DNA from 3 places in the Streptococcus sp. V869 genome. Region 3 is predicted to be linked to each of the others. Evidence: predicted binding sites of a transcription regulator. Region 3 holds the regulator's gene; each other region holds the start of a gene.
The links. The regulator CtsR, encoded in region 3, represses protease genes until heat stress. The targets are predictions, from matches to a motif close to TTGGTCAAAAAAGGTCAAANA.

Region 1 (7,408 bases), on a different contig from region 3:
TGGAAATAGTAGCCATCATTCCAGCAGGACCACCTCCGATGACAATCGTATCAAAATGTTTCATAAAAGTATTGTACCATAAAAAAACAAGAGATGATAAGTCATCCCTTGTTTGATTGATTAACCAATTTCATATCCCATGAGAAGTCCACCTTCTTCTGCATAAAAACTGCAGAGTCCAGAAGTTGGGAGAATTTTAATATTCGCTGCTGGGAATTTTTCACGCAAGAGCTCTGAGAGCTGCTGGCAGAATTTTTCATTACTGCGGTGAGCCATGACGATACGGCCACCGGCATAGCCAGCTTTAATCAACTCTTCATAGGCAGCTTGGAGGGATTTTTTAGCACCACGAGCCTTTTGAAGCAATTCTAAGGTTCCAGTTTCACTTGCTTCCCCAACCATACGGATATTGAGGAGCCCAACAACTGTACCAATAAGCTTACTCAAGCGACCGTTTTTAACCAGGTTATCAACCTTAGCAAGAACGAACAACAACTTCGTTTTTTCTTGGTAAGTAGTAATAACTTCAACCACTTCTTCAAAAGAAAGTCCTTGGTTGATCAAGTCATTGATTTTCTCAACAATTAGGTCAACTTCCCCACCAGCAGACAAACTATCAATAACGTGAATCTGAGTATCAGGGTGTTCTTCGAGATAGATATTCTTAGCTAATTGAGCGCTATTGTGGCTACCAGAGAGAGTTCCGGTGATGGTTACTACAAAAATATGTTTGGCACCTTCAAATGCTCGTAAATAATCATCAGGACTAGGGCAAGCTGATTTAGAAGCTTCAGAAGTCGCATACATAGTTTCCATCATCTGATCAATATCCAGATTGGCATCATCGACAAAGACCTGGTCCGCTACTTGAATCGTTAATGGGACACTGACAAATTCAGTATCAAAAGCAGGATTTGCCAGTTGACGATAATCACAACCAGAGTCAGCAATAATCTTCCAAGTCATAGAATTTCTCCATCTTTATCACTTATACATTGACAAAGGTTCTGTCTTTTTTTACAATTATATCATGAAAGCCCTTGAAACAAAAGTAGTACCTCTCTGTTGTCACAAGTAGAAAGAAATTGTTATGTCTGAACGTAAAATATCTGAAAAATCGCTTGAAAATCTTAGAAAGTCCAATCAAGAATCTAATTTGCTAACCAGAGAAGCGATTGAAACAGCTCTTTTGCAACTCTTGGAGAAAAAGGAGTTAGCTAAGATTAGCATTTCTGAGCTAGTCAAACGTGCTGGCGTTTCTCGTGCAGCCTTTTATCGTAACTATGATTCCAAAGAAGAGATTTTAGAAAGTGTCTTTAAACGTAGCGTCCATAACATCATGGAGCAACTAAGTCATTACGATGTCAAGACGGATCTCTATCTAGTTTGGGTTCATCTTTTCCGAGAAGCCAAGAAAGAAGCCAAGGTTATTCAGCTTGCCCTGGACTATCACTTGGAAAAAATCTTTGTGCAAGCTATGCAAGAGTTTCTAGAAAAATACTATGGAAAATCAAAGGGTGTTAGCAGTTATCTGCATTCTTTTTGGAGTTCTGCTATCGTATCCGTTTTGCTAAAATGGATCAAGGACGGAATGAAGGTTCCTGCTGAGAAAATTGCAGATTTACGCTTGCCATTTTTCAAAAAATAAGTTAAGAGGAGAAAAACTATGACAGAAAAAAGACTGGCTTGGGATGAGTATTTCGCTGCTCAAGCTCTATTGATTGCCAATCGTTCAACCTGTAAACGTGCCAAGGTAGGAGCCGTTTTAGTTAAGGATAACAAGGTTGTTTCAACAGGCTATAATGGCTCTGTATCAGGAACAGAACATTGTATTGACCACGACTGCCTGGTGATAGAGGGCCACTGTGTCCGCACTCTTCATGCAGAGGTAAATGCTATTTTACAAGGGGCAGAACGTGGCGTTCCTAAAGGCTTTACAGCTTACGTTACTCATTTTCCATGCCTCAACTGTACCAAGCAACTGCTTCAGGTAGGATGTGAACGTGTTGTTTATATCAATCAATACCGTATGGATGACTATGCCCAACATCTTTATCAAGAAAAGGGAACAGAATTAACTCACCTACCACTTGAAACAGTACAAGCAGCTCTCCAAGAGGCTCACCTAATCTAGAAATTATAAAAAATAAATGGTTTAGAAAGCTTTTTAAGCCATTTTTTGATATAATAAGAAGAATAAATTGAAAGAAGGAATTCTGAAAATGGGAAAACTTGAAGTTATTAATCATCCACTGATTCAACACAAATTGTCAATCTTGCGTCGCACTGACACTTCTACAAAAGCTTTTCGTGAGTTAGTTAACGAGATTGCAATGTTGATGGGATATGAAGTACTTCGTGATCTTCCACTTGAAGACGTTGAAATCGAAACACCTATCACAAAAACAGTTCAAAAACAATTGGCTGGTAAAAAATTAGCGATTGTTCCAATCTTACGTGCAGGTATTGGAATGGTTGATGGATTGTTGAGCTTGGTTCCAGCAGCAAAAGTTGGGCACATCGGTATGTATCGTGATGAAGAAACCCTTCAACCAGTAGAATACTTGGTAAAATTACCTGAAGATATCGACCAACGTCAAATCTTTGTGGTTGACCCTATGCTTGCAACAGGTGGTTCTGCAATCTTGGCTGTTGATTCCCTTAAAAAACGTGGGGCTTCAAACATCAAATTTGTCTGCCTGGTATCTGCTCCAGAAGGTGTAAAAGCTCTTCAAGAAGCTCACCCAGATGTAGAAATCTTTACTGCAGCTTTGGATGAACGTTTGAACGAACATGGTTATATTGTTCCAGGTCTTGGAGACGCAGGAGATCGCTTGTTCGGTACAAAATAAGATTCTAAGCATAGACTAAAACTGTTCATTGGTTTTAGTTTCGAAAGGAGGTTGAATTTTTGTGTCTGTTTATAAGAATGGAGCAAAAATTTGACCTTTTTTGACCAAAAAGATATAATAATCCTATATCGAGTCGTTTGACTAAGAAATATTGCAATCAGAAGGAGAAAAGAATGATTCCTGTAGTTATTGAACAAACAAGTCGTGGAGAACGTTCATATGACATTTACTCACGTCTTTTAAAAGATCGTATCATCATGTTGACTGGACCAGTCGAAGACAATATGGCAAACTCAGTCATCGCCCAATTGCTCTTCTTGGATGCCCAAGATAGTACAAAAGATATTTACCTTTATGTAAATACACCAGGTGGGTCTGTATCAGCTGGTTTGGCAATCGTTGATACCATGAACTTTATCAAGGCAGATGTCCAAACTATCGTTATGGGGATGGCAGCTTCAATGGGAACAATTATTGCCTCAAGTGGAGCAAAAGGCAAACGTTTCATGCTTCCAAATGCAGAGTACATGATTCACCAACCAATGGGTGGTACAGGTGGTGGTACTCAGCAAACAGATATGGCCATCGCTGCTGAACATTTGCTTAAAACTCGTAAGACTTTAGAGCAAATTCTTGCAGATAACTCTGGTAAATCAGTTGAGCAAATACATGCAGATGCTGAACGTGATTACTGGATGAGTGCTCAAGAAACACTTGAATATGGTTTCATTGATGAAATTATGGCCAATAATTCTTTGAATTAATCTACTAAAGCAAACTCGACTGAGTTTGCTTTTTTTGGTATAATAAGAGGAAGATTACTAGAAGGAAGATGAATTATGTTTCAAAAAGAAAATCGGTCTGGTCTGATTATCTACCTATACTATAATCGTGATGCAAAAAAACTCGCAAATTATGGCGATATTTGTTATCACTCAAAAAAACACCGTTATCTACAACTTTATGTTCCAACAGAAGAAGTAGAAGACCTGGTAGGTCGTTTAGATAAAGAAAAATTTATCAAGAAAGTGAGACGATGTCACATCCAAGAATTAGAAACTCCTTTCGTTGGTAACCTCTATAAAAATACCGAAAACGTTATCATTTAAAAAAAGAGATAAACTTGTTGACAATTTTCTGATAATTCGGTATATTCTTAACATGTCATTAAAAATGAATTTAAGAAGGAGACAATTTATGAAGAAAAAATTCGCATTATCGCTTGTTGCACTTGCAAGTGTCGCTGTATTGGCAGCCTGTGGGGAAGTGAAATCTGGAGCTTCTAATGCAACTGGTAACCCAGTAGACGAAAAAGTTATCAAGATTGGTTTCAACTTTGAGGAAACTGGTGCTGTCGCTGCTTACGGTACTTCTGAACAAAAAGGTGCTCAACTTGCAGTTGATGAAATCAATGCTGCTGGTGGTGTTGATGGAAAACAAATCGAAGTAGTAGACAAAGATAATAAATCTGAAACTGCTGAAGCAGCTTCTGTTTCTACAAACCTTGTTACTCAATCAAAAGTAGCAGCTATTGTAGGACCTGCGACTTCTGGAGCAACTGCTGCTGCAGTGGCAAACGCTACTCAAGCTGCTGTGCCATTAATCTCGCCAAGTGCTACTCAAGATGGTTTGACCAAAGGACAAGACTTCCTATTTATTGGAACATTCCAAGATAGCTACCAAGGTAAAATCATCTCAAACTATGTAGCTAATAAATTGAGTGCTAAGAAAGTTGTTTTGTATACTGATAACTCAAGTGACTATGCTAAAGGTGTTGCAAAAGCTTTCCGTGAATCATTTAAAGGTGAAATCGTAGCTGATGAAACATTTGTATCAGGAGATACTGACTTCCAAGCAGCTCTTACAAAAATCAAAGATAAAGAATTTGATGCAATCGTATTACCAGGTTACTACACTGAAGCAGGTAAAATTGTAAACCAAGCTCGTGGTATGGGTATTGACAAACCAATCATCGGTGGTGATGGATTTAATGGTGAAGAGTTTGTTCAACAAGCAACAGTAGAACGTGCATCAAACATTTACTTCATCTCTGGTTTCTCATCAACAGTTGATGTTTCTGATAAGGCAAAAGCCTTCCTAGAAGCTTACCGTGCTAAATACAATGAAGAGCCTTCAACTTTTGCAGCTCTTGCATATGACTCAGTTTACCTTGTAGCAAATGCAGCAAAAGGTGCTAAAACATCTGTAGAACTTAAAGATAATCTTGCTAAAACTAAAGACTTTGAGGGAGTAACAGGAAAAACAAGCTTCGATGCAGATCACAACACTGTTAAAACTGCATTCATGATGACTATGAATAATGGTAAAGTTGAAGCGGCAGAAGTCGTACAACCATAAATTAAAGATAACGAGAATGGGGAATGAGCTTTTTACTCACTCCCTGTTTCGGTATTTTAGAAGCAATTTATATCCTAAAAATTATTATTAGAAAGAGTGAACTATATGCTCCAACAACTTGTTAATGGTTTAATCCTGGGTAGTGTTTATGCATTATTAGCCCTTGGATATACCATGGTTTATGGAATTATCAAGCTCATCAACTTCGCCCACGGCGATATTTATATGATGGGGGCTTTTATGGGCTATTTCTTGATTAATTCCCTACAATTAAATTTCTTTTTAGCCTTAATTTTATCGATGATTGGTTCAGCTATTCTCGGTGTTATCATTGAGTTTCTAGCTTATCGCCCACTGCGTCATTCAACTCGTATCTCTGTACTGATTACAGCTATCGGGGTATCCTTCTTATTGGAATACGGAATGGTCTATCTGGTGGGTGCCAATACACGTGCCTTCCCTCAAGCAATCCAAACTGTACGATACGACTTGGGACCAATTAGTCTTACAAATATCCAATTGTTGATTTTGACTGTCTCAATTGTCTTAATGATTCTTTTGCAACTTATCGTACAAAAAACCAAGATGGGGAAAGCTATGCGTGCCGTTTCTGTAGATAGCGATGCTGCTCAGTTGATGGGGATTAACGTGAACCGTACAATCAGCTTTACCTTTGCTTTGGGTTCAGCTTTGGCTGGAGCAGCAGGTGTCTTGATTGCCCTTTATTACAACTCTCTCGAACCATTGATGGGAATGACTCCAGGTATTAAATCTTTCGTTGCTGCCGTTCTTGGTGGTATCGGTATCATCCCTGGTGCAGCTCTTGGAGGTTTTGTAATTGGTCTATTGGAAACTTTTGCAATTGCTTTTGGATTGTCAGATTTCCGTGATGCCATCGTGTATGGAATCTTGCTCTTAATCTTGATTGTTCGTCCAGCTGGTATTCTTGGTAAGAATGTGAAAGAGAAGGTGTAAACAATGAAAGTAAATGTAAAAGCTAATATTCTCTGGATATTCCTTTTGTTGCTTGGATATGGTATGATTAGCCTCTTAGTTTCACTTGGTATTTTAAACCTTTTCCATATTCAAATTCTGGAACAAATCGGTATTAATATTATTCTTGCAGTAGGACTTAACCTAATCGTTGGTTTCTCTGGCCAATTTTCACTTGGACATGCTGGATTTATGGCTATCGGTGCCTATGCAGCAGCTATTATTGGATCAAAATCTCCAACTTATGGTGCCTTCTTTGGAGCTATGTTGCTCGGCGCCATCATTGCTGGTTTGGTTGCCCTCATCGTAGGAATTCCTACCCTTCGTTTGAAGGGGGATTATCTTGCAGTTGCTACACTTGGGGTTGCTGAGATTATTCGTATCTTGATTGTCAATGGTGGTAGCCTAACTAATGGAGCTGCAGGTATTTTAGGAATTCCAAACTTCACTAACTGGCAAATGGTATATATCTTTGCCGTGATTACAACTATTTTAACACTGAACTTTTTACGTAGTCCAATCGGTCGTTTAACCTTGTCTGTTCGTGAAGATGAAATTGCGGCTGAGTCAGTAGGGGTCAATACAACAAAAATCAAAATTATTGCTTTCGTATTTGGAGCTATGACTGCAAGTATTGCAGGATCACTCCAAGCAGGATTTGTCGGTTCAGTTGTACCAAAAGATTATAGTTTTATCAACTCTATCAACGTTTTAATCATCGTTGTATTTGGTGGTTTGGGATCAATCACAGGATCAATTGTCGCAGCCATTGTTCTTGGAATTTTGAACATGTTACTCCAAGACGTTGCTAGCGTTCGTATGATTATCTATGCTTTGGCTTTGGTACTTGTTATGATTTTCAGACCAGGTGGACTCCTTGGTACATGGGAATTGAGCCTATCACGTCTCTTTAAAAAAGGTAAGAAGGAGGGACAAAACTAATGGCATTACTTGAAGTAAAAAACTTAACCAAACATTTTGGTGGTTTGACGGCTGTTGGAGATGTAACTCTCGAATTGAATGAAGGTGAACTTGTTGGCTTGATTGGACCGAATGGAGCGGGGAAAACAACTCTTTTCAACTTGCTGACAGGAGTTTATGAACCGAGTGAAGGAACTGTTACTTTGGATGGGCACCTACTAAATGGAAAGCAACCTTATAAAATCGCATCCCTTGGTTTAGGGCGTACCTTCCAAAATATTCGT
Region 2 (7,408 bases), on a different contig from region 3:
ATTGTGGGTGCGAGAGTGGGTCAAGGTTACAGTTGCATTTTTAGCCAACAGCAACTGGGCCATTGGTTTACCGACGATATTTGAACGACCAATAACGACTGCATTTTTACCTTCTAAGTCAATCCCATACTCATGAAACATCTCCATAATCCCTGCTGGAGTTGAAGGAATCATCACTGGGTGACCAGACCAAAGACGACCCATGTTGAGCGGATGAAAACCGTCCACATCCTTTTCTGGGTCAATGGCTAGTAGAACAGCTTCCTCATCGATATGTTTTGGCAATGGCAACTGTACCAGAATCCCATGCCATGCTGGATCTTGATTGTATTTGGCAATCAACTCCAACAACTCCTCTTGAGTAATGGTCTCCGGAACACGTACAACTTCACTCTGGAAGCCCGCTGCGATAGCTGAACGTTCCTTGTTACGAACGTAAACCTGGCTAGCAGGATTGTCCCCAACCAAAATAACCACCAAACCAGGAACCAAGCCTGTATCTTCCTTTAGTTTGGCTGTTTTTTCAGCCAGTTGTCCTTGTAGCTTGGCTGCTAAAGCCTTGCCATCAATAATCTGTGTCATATGTTTTCTCTTTTCTAACAAATATCTTCTATTATATCAAAAAAACACTTGTCCCTCTAACACTTCTTACCTAAGAGACCTTATAGTCTGAAACTATAAGAAAAAGCCCACTTGGAGCTTTTCTAATAAACGATATTTTACAAAACCTTACTCAAGAAATCCTTGGTTCTTTGTTCTTGGGTTTGTTCAAAGACTTGCTCTGGAGTTCCATCTTCGACAACAACACCGTCAGCCATAAAGATGACGCGGTCTGCCACTTCACGCGCAAAGCCCATCTCATGCGTCACGATGACCATGGTCATTCCTGACTGAGCAAGTTCTTGCATAACCGCTAGTACTTCCCCTACCATTTCTGGGTCTAGGGCAGAAGTCGGTTCATCAAAGAGTAGGACATCTGGTTCCATGGCAAGACCACGAGCAATAGCGATACGTTGTTGCTGACCCCCAGACAAACTTTGTGGATAGGCATCGGCCTTATCTGGCAAACCAACCTTCTCCAAGAGCTCATGCGCTCTCTTTTCAGCCACTTCCTTACTTTCTCCCTTAGTCTTAATCGGAGAAAGTGTAATGTTTTCCAATACCGTCATATTTGGGAAGAGATTGAATTGTTGGAAAACCATTCCCATCTTTTCACGCATAGCAAAGAGGTCGTTTTTCTTATCCGTAATGTCTACACCTTCAAAGATAACCTTTCCTTTTGTCGCTTCTTCGAGGAGATTCATAGAACGAAGAAGGGTTGACTTACCGCTACCAGATGGTCCGATAATAACCACTACTTCACCTTTTTTAATTTCAAGATCAATCCCTTTTAAAACTTCATTCTTTCCAAAGCTTTTATGAAGGTTTTCAATTTTAATTAGCGTTTCAGTCATTATTTCTTATCTCCTTGTCCCATACGATTTTCAAAAGCTTTCAAGGCTACTGTCAAGATAGATGTCATAATTAAGTAGTAAAAAGCTGCAAATAGAAGTGGAGTCAATGGTAGATATGTGGTTGTTGACACTGTAGTAGCTCCATTCCACAATTCCATAACACCGATTGCTGACAAGAGTGAACTATCCTTGATAATGGTAATAAACTCATTCCCCAAGGCTGGCAAGATATTCTTGATAGCCTGTGGCAAGATGACATAGCGCATAGCGTTTTTAGGACGAATACCTAGCGAATAAGCTGCTTCTAACTGACCTTTTGGCACAGCATTAATCCCAGCACGAACAGTTTCTGATACATAGGCACCACTATTCATAGAGATAATGATAATCCCTGGGATCAAACGAGTGAGATCGACATCCAAAATTCCAATTTGAATCGTTGGAGCACTAATATGCATCAATGCATAGGCAATCATAATCTGTACCATCATCGGAGTTCCTCGGAAAATCCAGATATAAAGATTAGCTAACCAAGCAAGTGGCTTAATCTTTGAACGTTGCGCAAAGGCCAACACTACCCCTAAAATGGTTCCCAAAAAGACAACTAAGATCGAGATAATAATCGTAACAACAGCACCATAGTTAAAGTATGGCAGATATTTCGGTAAAAAAGAAAAATTCATGGACACTCTACTTTCTATATTTAAACTTAAAACTTGTATAAGGATAACATATTCTGCATAAAAATGCAACATTTTCATCTAAGATTTTCAATAAATTTTCAAAGGTAAGAGAAATAGCGAGAAATCTTAGTTTTTTCTAGTCAAGTAGAGCCTGTTTATGGTAAAATAGTAAAGATAAGAAATGGAGGAGAATCAAAATGGAATCACATTTGGTTAGAATCATCAATCGCTTAGAAGCAATGACAAAAGATGGTGGTAACTTGAAACGTAACTTTGAACGCGAAGGAGTTGTTGTCGCAGAGGTTGCTTTTAACCACGACGAAGAAAACGGACCACTTTTCACACTTCGTGACGTTGAAGCTCGTGAGACTTATACATTTGATAGCATCGACCTTATTGCGATGGAAATTTACGAACTTTTATACTAATCGTTAAATAAAGGCAGAGAATACTTCTGCTTTGACCAAGAGAATCCTTTTTGTACGTCAAATAGGATTTTTCTTTTTACCCTTAAAAGTTTGACTATAATAGACTCGCAACATCAACTTTAAGACTCAATCTTTTTACTTGCTTTCCCCTTCAATCATGATATAATGAGACTAAAGAACTTTGACTATTTTTGACCTTTTGGTTTTAGTCAAAGCCAAGAAAGAAACGAGGTAGAGGTATGCTCTGTCAAAATTGTAAAATCAATGACTCAACAATCCATCTTTACACTAATCTGAATGGGCAACAAAAGCAAATTGATCTTTGCCAAAATTGCTACAAAATTATCAAAACAGATCCTAACAATAGCTTATTTAAGGGCATTACAGATCTAAACAATCGTGATTTTGATCCATTTGGAGACTTCTTTAACGATCTGAATAACTTTAGACCATCTTCTAATAATAACAACACTCCCCCTACTCAGTCAGGTGGTGGATACGGCGGTAATGGTGGCTATGGTTCCCAAAATCGTGGACCAGCTCAAACACCTCCTCCTAGCCAAGAAAAAGGACTCTTGGATGAATATGGTATCAATGTTACTGAGATTGCCCGTCGTGGGAATATCGACCCTGTAATTGGTCGTGACGAAGAAATCATCCGCGTTATTGAAATTCTCAACCGTAGAACCAAAAATAATCCTGTCCTTATTGGTGAGCCTGGTGTTGGTAAGACAGCCGTTGTCGAAGGATTGGCTCAGAAGATTGTTGACGGTGATGTTCCACAAAAACTTCAAGGGAAAGAAGTCATTCGCCTAGACGTTGTTAGCCTTGTCCAAGGTACAGGAATTCGTGGACAATTCGAAGAGCGCATGCAAAAACTCATGGAGGAAATCCGGAAACGTGAGGATATTATCCTCTTTATCGATGAAATTCATGAGATTGTCGGTGCTGGTTCTGCTGGAGAAGGAAATATGGATGCAGGAAATATCCTGAAACCAGCTCTTGCTCGTGGCGAACTCCAGTTAGTGGGTGCTACTACCCTCAATGAATACCGCATCATCGAAAAGGATGCAGCCCTTGAGCGCCGTATGCAACCTGTCAAGGTTGATGAACCAACTGTTGAAGAAACCATTATTATCCTGAAAGGGATTCAAAAGAAATACGAAGATTACCATCATGTTCACTATACTGAGGGAGCTATCGAAGCAGCTGCTACTCTCTCTAACCGCTACATTCAAGATCGTTTCTTGCCGGATAAGGCCATTGACCTTCTAGATGAAGCTGGTTCTAAAATGAACTTAACCTTAAATTTTGTGGATCCAAAGGTCATAGACCAACGTTTAATCGAAGCAGAAAATCTCAAGGCACAAGCAACCCGCGATGAAGACTTTGAAAAAGCAGCCTACTTCCGTGACCAGATTGCTAAATATAAGGAAATGCAAAAGACTAAGGTAACGGATCAAGATACCCCAATCATCAGTGAAAAGACGATTGAGCACATCATCGAACAAAAGACCAACATTCCAGTTGGCGACCTTAAAGAAAAAGAACAGTCTCAACTTATCAACCTAGCAGATGACCTCAAGGCTCATGTTATTGGTCAAGATGATGCTGTCGATAAGATTGCTAAGGCTATCCGTCGTAACCGTGTTGGGCTTGGAACACCAAACCGTCCAATTGGTAGCTTCCTCTTTGTTGGTCCTACAGGTGTCGGTAAAACAGAACTCTCTAAACAACTGGCCATCGAACTCTTTGGTTCTGCTGATAGCATGATTCGCTTTGATATGAGTGAATACATGGAAAAACACAGCGTTGCTAAACTCGTCGGTGCTCCTCCAGGATACGTCGGCTATGATGAGGCTGGACAATTGACTGAAAAGGTTCGTCGTAACCCCTACTCACTAATCCTCTTGGATGAAGTTGAAAAAGCCCATCCAGATGTTATGCATATGTTCCTTCAAGTCTTGGACGATGGTCGTTTAACGGATGGGCAAGGTCGTACCGTTAGCTTTAAGGATGCCATCATTATCATGACCTCAAATGCAGGTACAGGCAAAGCTGAAGCTAGTGTTGGATTTGGTGCTGCTCGAGAAGGTCGTACCAACTCTGTTCTTGGAGAATTAGGCAACTTCTTTAGTCCAGAATTCATGAACCGCTTTGATGGCATTATCGAATTCAAGGCTCTCAGCAAGGAAAATCTCCTTCAAATCGTTGACCTCATGCTAGATGATGTGAATAAGCGACTTTCCAGCAATAATATCCATCTCGATGTCACAGAAAAGGTTAAAGAAAAACTTGTAGACCTTGGTTACGATCCAAAAATGGGAGCTCGTCCATTACGTCGTACCATCCAAGACTATATCGAAGATGCAATTACGGACTACTACCTTGAAAACCCTAGCGAAAAAGATCTCAAGGCAGTCATGACAAGTAAAGGTAAAATCGTGATTAAGTCCAAAAATAAAACGGAAACGGTCGAGTCAAACGACTAGTTCCTCACATACAAAAGAATGTTCTTGCTTGACAGTGAGAACATTCTTTACTATTATAGAAAGAAAGCGCACTCACGAAGGAGAAATTTATGGCAAATCCAACATTTGGAGAAAAAAAAGAGGGAGTAACCTACAAAAATAGATATGGCGTTTATGCAGTCATACCTGATGCAAACCACGAAAAGATTATCCTCGTCCAAGCTCCAAATGGTGCATGGTTCTTACCTGGTGGGGAGATTGAAGCAGGCGAAAACCATCTCGAAGCTCTCAAACGAGAACTGATTGAAGAGTTGGGTTTTACTGCTGAAATCGGCACCTATTATGGCCAAGCGGATGAGTATTTCTATTCTAGTCATCGTGATACCTACTACTATAACCCAGCCTATCTCTATGAAGCCACTTCTTATCAAGAAATTCAAAAACCTTTAGAAGACTTTAATCATCTAGCTTGGTTCCCAGTCGATGAAGCTATTGCAAACTTGAAACGTGGCAGTCATAAATGGGCAATCGAAGCTTGGAAAAAACAGCATCAAATTTAAGCTAACTTTTCCAATTTCCCTAAAAAGTGCTATAATAGACATAGAAACACAGGAGGAAACCTTATGAAGCTCATCAATACTACAAACTCACACTCGCTTCTTGTTAAAAATCAGTTAGAAAGTACTGACGCAACGCTTGTAGAAGTTTATTCTGCAGGTAATACAGATGTTATTTTTACTCAGTCACCGCTTCATTACGAAATCCTCATTTCCAATAAACACCGTGCAATCCGTGAAAAAGAAATTGAGAAAATCCAAGAATTCTTCTTAAATCGTAAAATTGATAAACAAGTTATTGATGAAGCAAATATCAAAACCCTCTATTCTGATAAATTGATTGAAATTTCAATTCCAACAAAATAGATTCTAACTAGACTTTAAATCTACCCCGCAAGGTTAAACCGTGTGGGGTCTTTTCATACCTACTTTTCTAATAGAAATTCTAGAAAAACTGCATTTTCTTATACTTTTTGTGAATATTTCACATTAAAATCGAAAAAAAGAAGAAATTTAGTTATAATAGTTAGAGAGATTTTATGAAGGAGTGTGAAATGAAAGAAATAGTATATAGAGAAGCCAAGCTAGATGAATACCAAAAAATTGGAAAAGTATTGGCTGGAGCCTTTATGGACTATCCTTTTATGACTCTTATCAAAGATGATTTAAAGAAACCAGAATACTACCCATCCTTTCTAGAATTGTTGGATAGCCTTTTGACCAGACTCTACATCAAGGGAGAGATTTGTCTAGTCGCTGAACGAGACGGAGAAATCCTAGCAGTCGCCCTTTTACAACAGAAGGATTTTTCTATTCTATCTTATTTATTAAATGGGATTATCAAGCTTTTCCGTTTTATTACACCACGGAACCTCTTGAAATATCTAGATTTGGTCGAACGTTCTGAACAGCATTTAAAAAGATCGGGCAATTTTGACTGGTATTTGATGATGCTAGGAGTCAATGCTTCTAGTCAACATCAAGGTATCGGTAGTGCTTTTCTACAAGAAGGTGTCGAGCCCTATCTTAAAGCTAAGGGCTGCAAACGCTTGGGCTTAATCACCAGCACTGAGAAAAATGTGTGCTTCTATGAAAAAAACAAGTATGAATTACTTGATTCGATGATGTTGGAATATGGAGCAAAATCAATTGGAAACTGGGCTTTTGTAAAAATACTGGATCAGTAATTGTAAACTAAAAAAGATTGGTCATTACACCAATCTTTTTTTGATTTTACTTAACTGCTTCTTTTAAGGCTTCGACCTTATCTAAACGTTCCCATGGAAGGTCGATATCTGTACGTCCCATATGTCCATAAGCCGCTGTTTGACGGTAAATTGGACGTTTGAGGTCAAGCATTTGGATGATTCCTGCTGGGCGAAGGTCAAAGATTTGACGCGCTGCTGCTTCTAATTTGCTTTCAGTAACTGTTCCTGTACCGAAAGTATCGATACGAACAGATACAGGGTGAGCCACCCCAATCGCGTAAGCCAATTGCACTTCTGCTTTCTTAGCAAGCCCTGCTGCCACGATGTTTTTTGCAATATAGCGAGCTGCATAAGAAGCGGAACGGTCAACCTTAGTCGCATCCTTACCAGAGAAGGCACCACCACCGTGACGTGAGTAACCACCATAGGTATCTACGATAATCTTGCGACCAGTCAAACCAGAGTCACCTTGAGGTCCACCGATAACGAAACGACCGGTTGGATTGATGAAGAATTTTGTCTCATCATCAAGATAAGATGCTGGAATCACTTCTTTGATGACTTTGTTAATCACATCTTCATGGATTTGTTCATTGCTGACTTCTGG
Region 3 (7,408 bases):
GGCTTTATTGTATTTACACGAACATTATTTAAAATATAAATACAAAGATTTATTCATTCGAATCATGAGCAATTCTAATAAAGATAAACATCCTTAAACAAAAAGAGGTCGGGAAAATCCCGACCTCACTTTTTTATTTTAATCGATAAATAGTGATAACTTCCTTTTGAGGAATCCGTTTAAAACCAACTTCCTCTAAGCTATGACCATATTTCGATAAGAAACTATCACTCGTACATGATTTGCCTGGGCATAGAGTCTCAATGAGGGCTAACCCATCATCCACTGTGAACTCATCCTCTAGTAGATAAAGGAAACGAGGGTCATAGTCGATAGCTTTTTTAATTTTCTTGATGGAGGTTTGAATAATGGATAAGTGGTCAAATGCAAAGTCCTTCTCGTCAAGTTCTTTGCCATCCAAGTAACACTTGCCTGTGTGAAAATCAACATCTACAAGAACGACTTCTTTTGCATCATCTCCTGCCTGGACTAAGTCAAGAGCTCGACTAGGTAGGTAAACCAAGTGGGCAATGGTAACTGTCCAACCCCTGGGATCACGACCAGGAGTAGATACTGTCACAAGTTGTTCAATCTTTTCCAGTGGAAGTTCAAGATTAATTTCTTCTTTTACCTCACGTTGACAAGCATGGGCAGCATCTTCCCCTTTATCCATAAATCCACCAACTAACGCTAAACAATTTTGAAAAGGGTGTGCCTTCCGACGAATCAAAAATAGTTTCATTTTCCCTTCTACAAAGCAATAGGCCACCATATCCACAGTCACGCTTGGTTTTTCATACTGAGGGAGTGCTTGCTTGTGGTACCAGTCTAAAAATTCAGCTTGACTAGCGTGAACTTCAAAGTACTCTTTTTCTGTCATCCCGGTTGGAATTGTCTGATTCATCATCTTCTACTTCCTTTCTGCTTTTGATGGCAATAAAGAGGGCGGATCTACAAATTATTGATTCATAGTTCTTGTTTTATACAATGTCGAATTTCAATTGACCTGCTTTGACACCAATTTTAAGTGTCTTACCTTCTTTCAGTTCACCTGTAAGAAGGAGCTCTGCTAGTTTGTCTTCTACTTCTGTTTGCAGAGTTCTGCGCAGTGGGCGAGCTCCCATCTCTGGGTCATATCCCTTCTGAGCTAGAAGCTTAAGGGCAGATGCTTGGAGTTTCAAGTCAATTCCTTTTTCTGCCAGGCTTGCAATCAATGGTTTGACCATAATCTTAACCACTTCTTGCATATCTTGACTTGACAAGCTATGGAAGACCACTTTTTCATCAATACGGTTGATAAACTCTGGGCGGTAAGTTTTTTTCAACTCTTCAAACATCCGTTTTTCCATATTTTCCTGGTCAAAACGAATATCCTTAGCTCCAAAACCGACTGTCTTGTCATCACGAAGAGCTGTTGCACCAAGGTTTGATGTCATGATAATGATGGTATTTGAAAAATCAACCTTGCGTCCCTTACTGTCCGTCAAGACACCGTCATCCAAGACTTGTAAGAGAACGTTAAAGATGTCTGGATGAGCCTTTTCTATCTCGTCAAAGAGCAAGACTGAGTATGGTTTGTTACGAACCTTCTCGGTCAACTCTCCACCTTCTTCGTAACCTACATAACCTGGAGGAGCTCCATTGAGGCGACTGGCCGCAAATTTCTCCATGTACTCACTCATGTCTAAGCGGATAAGGGCAGACTCGTCATCAAAGAGGACTTCTGCCAAAGCCTTGGCTAATTCGGTCTTACCGACACCTGTTGGTCCAAGGAACATAAAGGATCCAATTGGACGTTTGTTATTGCGGATACCCGATTGGTTACGACGAATGGCACGACTGATGCTAGATACCGCTTGTTCCTGCCCGATCACACGTTTATGCAGTTCGGCTTCAAGATTGAGATATTTTTTGGCATCTGTTTGCGTCAATTTTTGAACTGGAATACCTGACAAGCGACTTAAGGTTGTCAAAATATCAGATTCTTTTACTACATCTTTATAAACAGGGGCTTCCTGCTCTTTTGAGATGAGTTGCGCTGCTTGTTTCCATTTGCCATCCATCAAGGCCTTGTCAGCTGGTGTTAAACCTGACTCATCTTTTTTTGCATGTTTTGATTTATTTTGAACTGTCGCCGCTGCTTCATCCAAAAGATCAATCGCTGAGTCTGGCAAGTGACGGCTTGTCAAATAGCGATGCGCCATCTTAACAGCTGTTTCGACAGCATCGTCTGTAATTTGGACATGGTGGTGCTTCTCATAAGTTGCCTTCAAGCCCTGTAAGATAGCCATACTATCAGCTACACTTGGCTCCTCAATCATCACTTTAGCAAAGCGACGAGACAGGGCTGCGTCTTTTTCGATGTGTTTTTGGTATTCTTCCTGAGTAGTCGCTCCGACAGTTCTCAGAGTTCCACGTGCCAAGGCAGGTTTCAGGATATTGGCCGCATCCAAGGTCGAATCAATCCCACTTCCTGAACCCATAATAGTATGAAGCTCATCGATAAAGAGGATGACCTTGCCATCTTCTTCAATATCTTTGATGATATTGTTCATACGTTCTTCAAAGTCACCACGGAAACGGGTTCCCGCAACAACATTCATCAAATCTAGCTCTAGGACACGCATCTTAGTTATTTCAGCTGGCACATCTCCGTTAGCAATACGTTGTGCAAGGCCAAGTGCCAGTGCTGTTTTACCGACACCCGCATCTCCAACTAGGACTGGATTGTTTTTTGTTTTTCGACTCAAGATTTGAATCATACGAGAGATTTCTTGGTCACGCCCGATAACTGGCTCCAATTTGCCTGAACGAGCTTGCTCTGTAAGATCGTGAGTGTAATCTTCCAAACCACCACTTGGAGTTTGAGGCATACCCATCATATTGGCCATCGAATTTTGCTTATCTGTTACTGAGCGATGGCGCTGACGTAGAGCCTTCAAATCTTCTTTTGTCCAACCGGCACGCGCTTCAAGACTACGACGAAGTCCAGCAATTTTGACTTGGTCCTTCTGGTCTTCATAAGAAAAACCTGCTTTTTCCAAAATGCGAGTAGCTAAAGCATTACCATCATGCAAGGTTGCGTAGAGAAGGTGCTCAGTCCCCAATGCTTTTGCATGTACAACGGAGGCAACATGTTCCGCCTCCAACATCAAGACGTTTAAACGATAAGAAAAAGGGAGTTCCTGATAATCTTCCTTGTGGCTATAGTTGGCCTCTGTTAATTCAACAGCGACCTCCTCTAAACGATCAATCTCATACGGGAACTCGTTCAAAGTTGCTCCAGCAACACTGTAGCTATGATTAGCCATAGCAATCAGTAGGTGCCAAGACTCCAGGTAGTCTGCTCCAAAGCGACTCGCCACTAGAAAGGCACTGTCTATACATTCTCTCAATGCTTTTGAATATTTCATGTAATTTTATTTTCCTTTTCTATCTACTTCATGCAATATCTGACGAAGCATATTGGCACGAATATAATCAGCTTCCTCGCCCAAAACACGATCTGAGGTCGTTGCAACTAACAGATTCATCTCCTGACGAGTCAAGAGTTCTTGTTCAAGTAAAAGTTTTAAAACATCTTCAAAGATGACTTGGCTGACTTCTTCACCTACTGAATACAATAAATCGCGGAGCATTTCATGGTGGTTGGAGAATTCAATTCGACCGATCCGAATATAACCGCCACCTCCTCGCTTACTCTCAACCAGGTATCCTCTACTTTCTGTAAAACGAGTTTTAATTACATAGTTAATCTGGCTAGGTACGACTTGAAAGGTATCCGCTAGCTGACTTCGTTGCAATTCTACGATACCAGATTGTTCTAAAATTGCCTTGATATAGGCTTCAATATGATCCGATGTATTTTTAAATTTCATAGCTTGCTACCTCCTTCTTAAACTTTGACTATCTTTGACTATACTATCATTTAAGACTCTATAAGTCAAATTTTTAGAGCTCAAGCCTTGAAAATACTGACTTTTAAAAATAGCTACCGTTAGCAAACTTTGCTTTATTTTATTTTCTATTCTACATTTATGTTATAATAAAGAAGTTACAGCTAGCTTTCAAATCCTTTGAAAGTATGTTAACGAGTATCAAACATGTGCAAATTCTGATTCACAATAAAAGCTGAGAAAGGTTTCGCTATGAAACAAGAAAATAAAATTTTTGGTATCCTAGCTATTGTTTTAGGAGCTATTGCACTCCTTGGTTCTTGGATTCCTGGTATCAATCAAATTTCATTCTTAATCGCCATCCTTGCACTTATCCTAGGTATTGTAGGATTATGCATAAACCGTAAAAATAAAAAAGTATTAGCTATTATTGGTACTATTCTTTCTGTAGCATCTATTGTTTTTGCTGTAGGTAGTCAAGTTATCTATAATCAAATCCAAAAGAATGCTACTCAAAATGCCGTGTCTACTAATCAATCAGATGAAGAATTTACATGGACAAAAGCACAATTCGATGCTCTCAAACAAGGAGATATTCTGAAGCAAGGTGCTGGTGGTACCAACTATGAAGATGTTATCAAAGAGCACGGAAAACCATCAAAAGAAAGCACAACCAAGAAAAAGGACCGCGAAAACAAAGTCATTTCTTATGTATCAACAGGTAATAATATCCAGTCTGTTACTCTGACATTTGACAAACAAGAGGATGGTTCTTACTTGCTCATCTCTAAAGTATCGATGGGATTAGAATAAAGCATTGATCTACAGACGTGAATATTAAACATCTAAAAATAAAACTTCGGTATCATTAATGGTATACCGAAGTTTTTTGTAGTGTGAATTGTTCACAGTTTTTTCTACTATAGTTCATATTCTATCACCGAGAGAAAAAGTCAGTCCAAAACGGATTCTCGCTATCAAAAATTTTAACCTCTTCTTCAGTCATATTGTGAGGATAGTCAAGAAAAAGGTTATAAATTTTTTTCTTATCAAAGCTGAACAGAATCTCTCCTATAACACCTATTTTATCAATCCACCAAACTTCTTCCTCTTCACTATCTTTGTAAAAATCACTGTACCCTTCAAGATTAGACTCCGAAAAAATGGGTTCATCTATTTCATCGGATGAGTCTTGTTTGTTGTAGTCGTTTAGTTCATTATTTAACATCATTTAATCACTTTCTATCATCTATTGCAAGAATGTGTCCATATTTTTATTTTATGATACTTGTAGAAAAACTTCATCCCATATATCCACTAAACTTTTTCCATCAAAAACTTTAGCTTCCATAGCTTCATCAATTGTATCAAACTGCTGACCTTCATAATCATAACCAACGACACATATACTCGATAAAAAACAAGCACCTCAGCCATTTACATTAAATTCAAAATCTGTATCTAAATACTTTTTAATTTCTTATTTTATCATCACAACACCATACCTCAATTATATCACTTTTTATCTATCAAAATTCCCATTTATAGATAAAAAAGAGCTGGTAAAGGTTAAACTTCACCCACTCTCTATGTTTCTAATTATTTAAACCCAATTCGGCTAAAATTTGCCGTTTATAGGCAATTTTTTGAACTTCCTTGTCTTCGCCTTCAGACCAATCTAGTTTAATTTCAGATACAATCTGGCCCGGCTGATTTTTTAGGATGTAGATGCGATCACTGAGATTGAGGGCCTCCTCAATACTATGCGTAATGATGAGTGTCGTCAGACCTAGCTGTTTATGAATATCAAGATACCAGGCATGAAGCTCCATCTTAGTCATCTCGTCTAAGGCACTGAAGGCCTCGTCTAGAAGAAAGAGTTTATGCCCGAAAAGGTAGGTTCGGAGCAAAGCCACACGCTGGCGCATCCCACCACTGAGTTCATGAGGATACTTATCCCGTACGGCTGTCAACTGAAAGGTAGCAAGGATTTCATCCGCTTTGGCAATAGCTTCTGCCTTATCCACCTTTTGAATCAAGAGGGGCAGGATAACATTGCCTAGCACAGTCTTGTGTTCCAAGAGCAGATCCTTTTGTAGCATATAACTCACGCGCCCCTTGGGATTTTCCTCTCCGTCAAGAATGATTCGCCCTGATTGTACTTCTAAAATCCCTGCAATCAGGTTAAAGAGAGTGGTCTTTCCTACACCACTGGGGCCTAGGATAGAGACCACTTCACCTGAAGTCACTTGCAGGTTAATATCCTCTAAAATCTTTTCATCATCGTAGGCATAGCTTACGTGTTCTAGTCTAATTTCTGTCATTATTTTACAAATTCGTTGGTAAATCCTTTATCAGTCAAGTCTTCCTTGAGGATTCCATTTTCCTTATCCCATTTGTAGAAGGCATTCCAGCGGTCAGCATCAAATTGTCCCCATTTGTCCTTGTCGCTTGCGTATTCTTTTGACAAGTATTTCTGAGATTCGATAACAAAGTCACGTTTATCCTTGAGTTCAGGTGCATTCTTGATGAGGATATCGGCTGCTTCTTCTGGGTGCTCCATGGCATATTGGTAGCCTTTTTTGATGGCTTGGATGACTTTGCGAGCTTCTTCTTTGTTATCTTTCAGATAGTCGTTGTTTGCGATGATAACTGGTGAGTAGTAGTCAAACTCCTTGACATAATCTTTCAAGTACATAAAGTTGGCATCCACACCTTGCGATTTAGCAAGGATTCCATCCCAACCGTAGTAAATCCAAGCAGCATCAAAAACGCCATTGGCAATCGGTGTAATTGAGTTTGAGTCGTTATTTGGTACTTTTTCGACCTTCTCAAAGTCTCCACCCTGAGATTCTACTAAGGTTTTCAACATAGCAAGCTCAGTTGGATCATTCCAGGTTCCGTATTTCTTTCCGACTAAGTCTTTAGGACTATTGATATTATCAGACTTACGAGAGATAATTCCTGATGTGTTGTGTTCTACAATCGCTGCAACGGCAGTAATACCTGCTCCTTTTTCCAATTTCTTAGCCATATAGTCTTGGAAATAGATAGCAAACGGTGCCTTTCCATTGATTACTAAATCTGATGAACTTTCTTCTGGTGGCAATTTCAAGTCAACATCCACTCCAGCTTCCTTGAAGTAACCTTTTTCTTTGGCTACATAAAGCCCTGTATGGTTGGTATTTGGTGCCCAGTCTAGGATAAAGTCAATCTTCTTAAGTTCTGCTTCTTTGTTATCCTTAGAAGCAGTTCCTTGCCCACAAGCCACAAGCACGACAGCCACAAGTGCTGTTACAATCGTTAAAAACACTTTCCATGTTTTCTTCATTTTTATTTCCTCTTTTCTTTTTCCAAAACGCTCTATTTTAAGCACGTTTCCATTTAATCACATATTTTTCACTAATATCGACCAACTTCATACCCAAAAGGCTGATAATCGACACCAGAATAATAATCGCAAACATGGTATCATACTGAAACAGTTTTTTAGACTGAATCATGTAAACACC

Region 1: clpP (ATP-dependent Clp protease proteolytic subunit ClpP) is a predicted target of CtsR. The motif match lies at 2,940-2,960, and genes of this name have one in related genera.
Region 2: ACXYSN_RS00880 (ATP-dependent Clp protease ATP-binding subunit) is a predicted target of CtsR. The motif match lies at 2,744-2,764, and genes of this name have one in related genera.

What each region holds. Positions count from the first base shown of each region.
Region 1 covers NZ_JBTHHW010000001.1:758,781-766,188, reverse strand. Annotated here, with positions in the region: gene ACXYSN_RS03785 (BaiN/RdsA family NAD(P)/FAD-dependent oxidoreductase) at 1-64, opposite strand, end outside; gene ACXYSN_RS03780 (DegV family protein) at 121-966, opposite strand; gene ACXYSN_RS03775 (TetR/AcrR family transcriptional regulator) at 1,091-1,648, shown strand; gene ACXYSN_RS03770 (deoxycytidylate deaminase) at 1,667-2,134, shown strand; gene upp (uracil phosphoribosyltransferase) at 2,223-2,852, shown strand; gene clpP (ATP-dependent Clp protease proteolytic subunit ClpP) at 2,990-3,616, shown strand; gene ACXYSN_RS03755 (YlbG family protein) at 3,692-3,961, shown strand; gene ACXYSN_RS03750 (ABC transporter substrate-binding protein) at 4,050-5,210, shown strand; gene ACXYSN_RS03745 (branched-chain amino acid ABC transporter permease) at 5,316-6,185, shown strand; gene ACXYSN_RS03740 (branched-chain amino acid ABC transporter permease) at 6,189-7,145, shown strand; gene ACXYSN_RS03735 (ABC transporter ATP-binding protein) at 7,145-7,408, shown strand, end outside.
Region 2 covers NZ_JBTHHW010000001.1:170,548-177,955, reverse strand. Annotated here, with positions in the region: gene ACXYSN_RS00900 (bifunctional methylenetetrahydrofolate dehydrogenase/methenyltetrahydrofolate cyclohydrolase) at 1-582, opposite strand, end outside; gene ACXYSN_RS00895 (amino acid ABC transporter ATP-binding protein) at 720-1,454, opposite strand; gene ACXYSN_RS00890 (amino acid ABC transporter permease) at 1,454-2,137, opposite strand; gene ACXYSN_RS00885 (DUF1797 family protein) at 2,335-2,565, shown strand; gene ACXYSN_RS00880 (ATP-dependent Clp protease ATP-binding subunit) at 2,805-5,057, shown strand; gene ACXYSN_RS00875 (NUDIX hydrolase) at 5,147-5,596, shown strand; gene ACXYSN_RS00870 (DUF1827 family protein) at 5,660-5,959, shown strand; gene ACXYSN_RS00865 (GNAT family N-acetyltransferase) at 6,148-6,780, shown strand; gene metK (methionine adenosyltransferase) at 6,827-7,408, opposite strand, start outside.
Region 3 covers NZ_JBTHHW010000004.1:48,764-56,171, forward strand. Annotated here, with positions in the region: gene ACXYSN_RS08125 (hypothetical protein) at 1-97, shown strand, start outside; gene ACXYSN_RS08130 (NUDIX domain-containing protein) at 134-907, opposite strand; gene ACXYSN_RS08135 (ATP-dependent Clp protease ATP-binding subunit) at 981-3,413, opposite strand; gene ACXYSN_RS08140 (CtsR family transcriptional regulator) at 3,420-3,878, opposite strand; gene ACXYSN_RS08145 (DUF4190 domain-containing protein) at 4,149-4,709, shown strand; gene ACXYSN_RS08150 (DUF7675 family protein) at 4,834-5,127, opposite strand; gene ACXYSN_RS08155 (ABC transporter ATP-binding protein) at 5,492-6,220, opposite strand; gene ACXYSN_RS08160 (ABC transporter substrate-binding protein) at 6,220-7,227, opposite strand; gene ACXYSN_RS08165 (ABC transporter permease) at 7,265-7,408, opposite strand, start outside.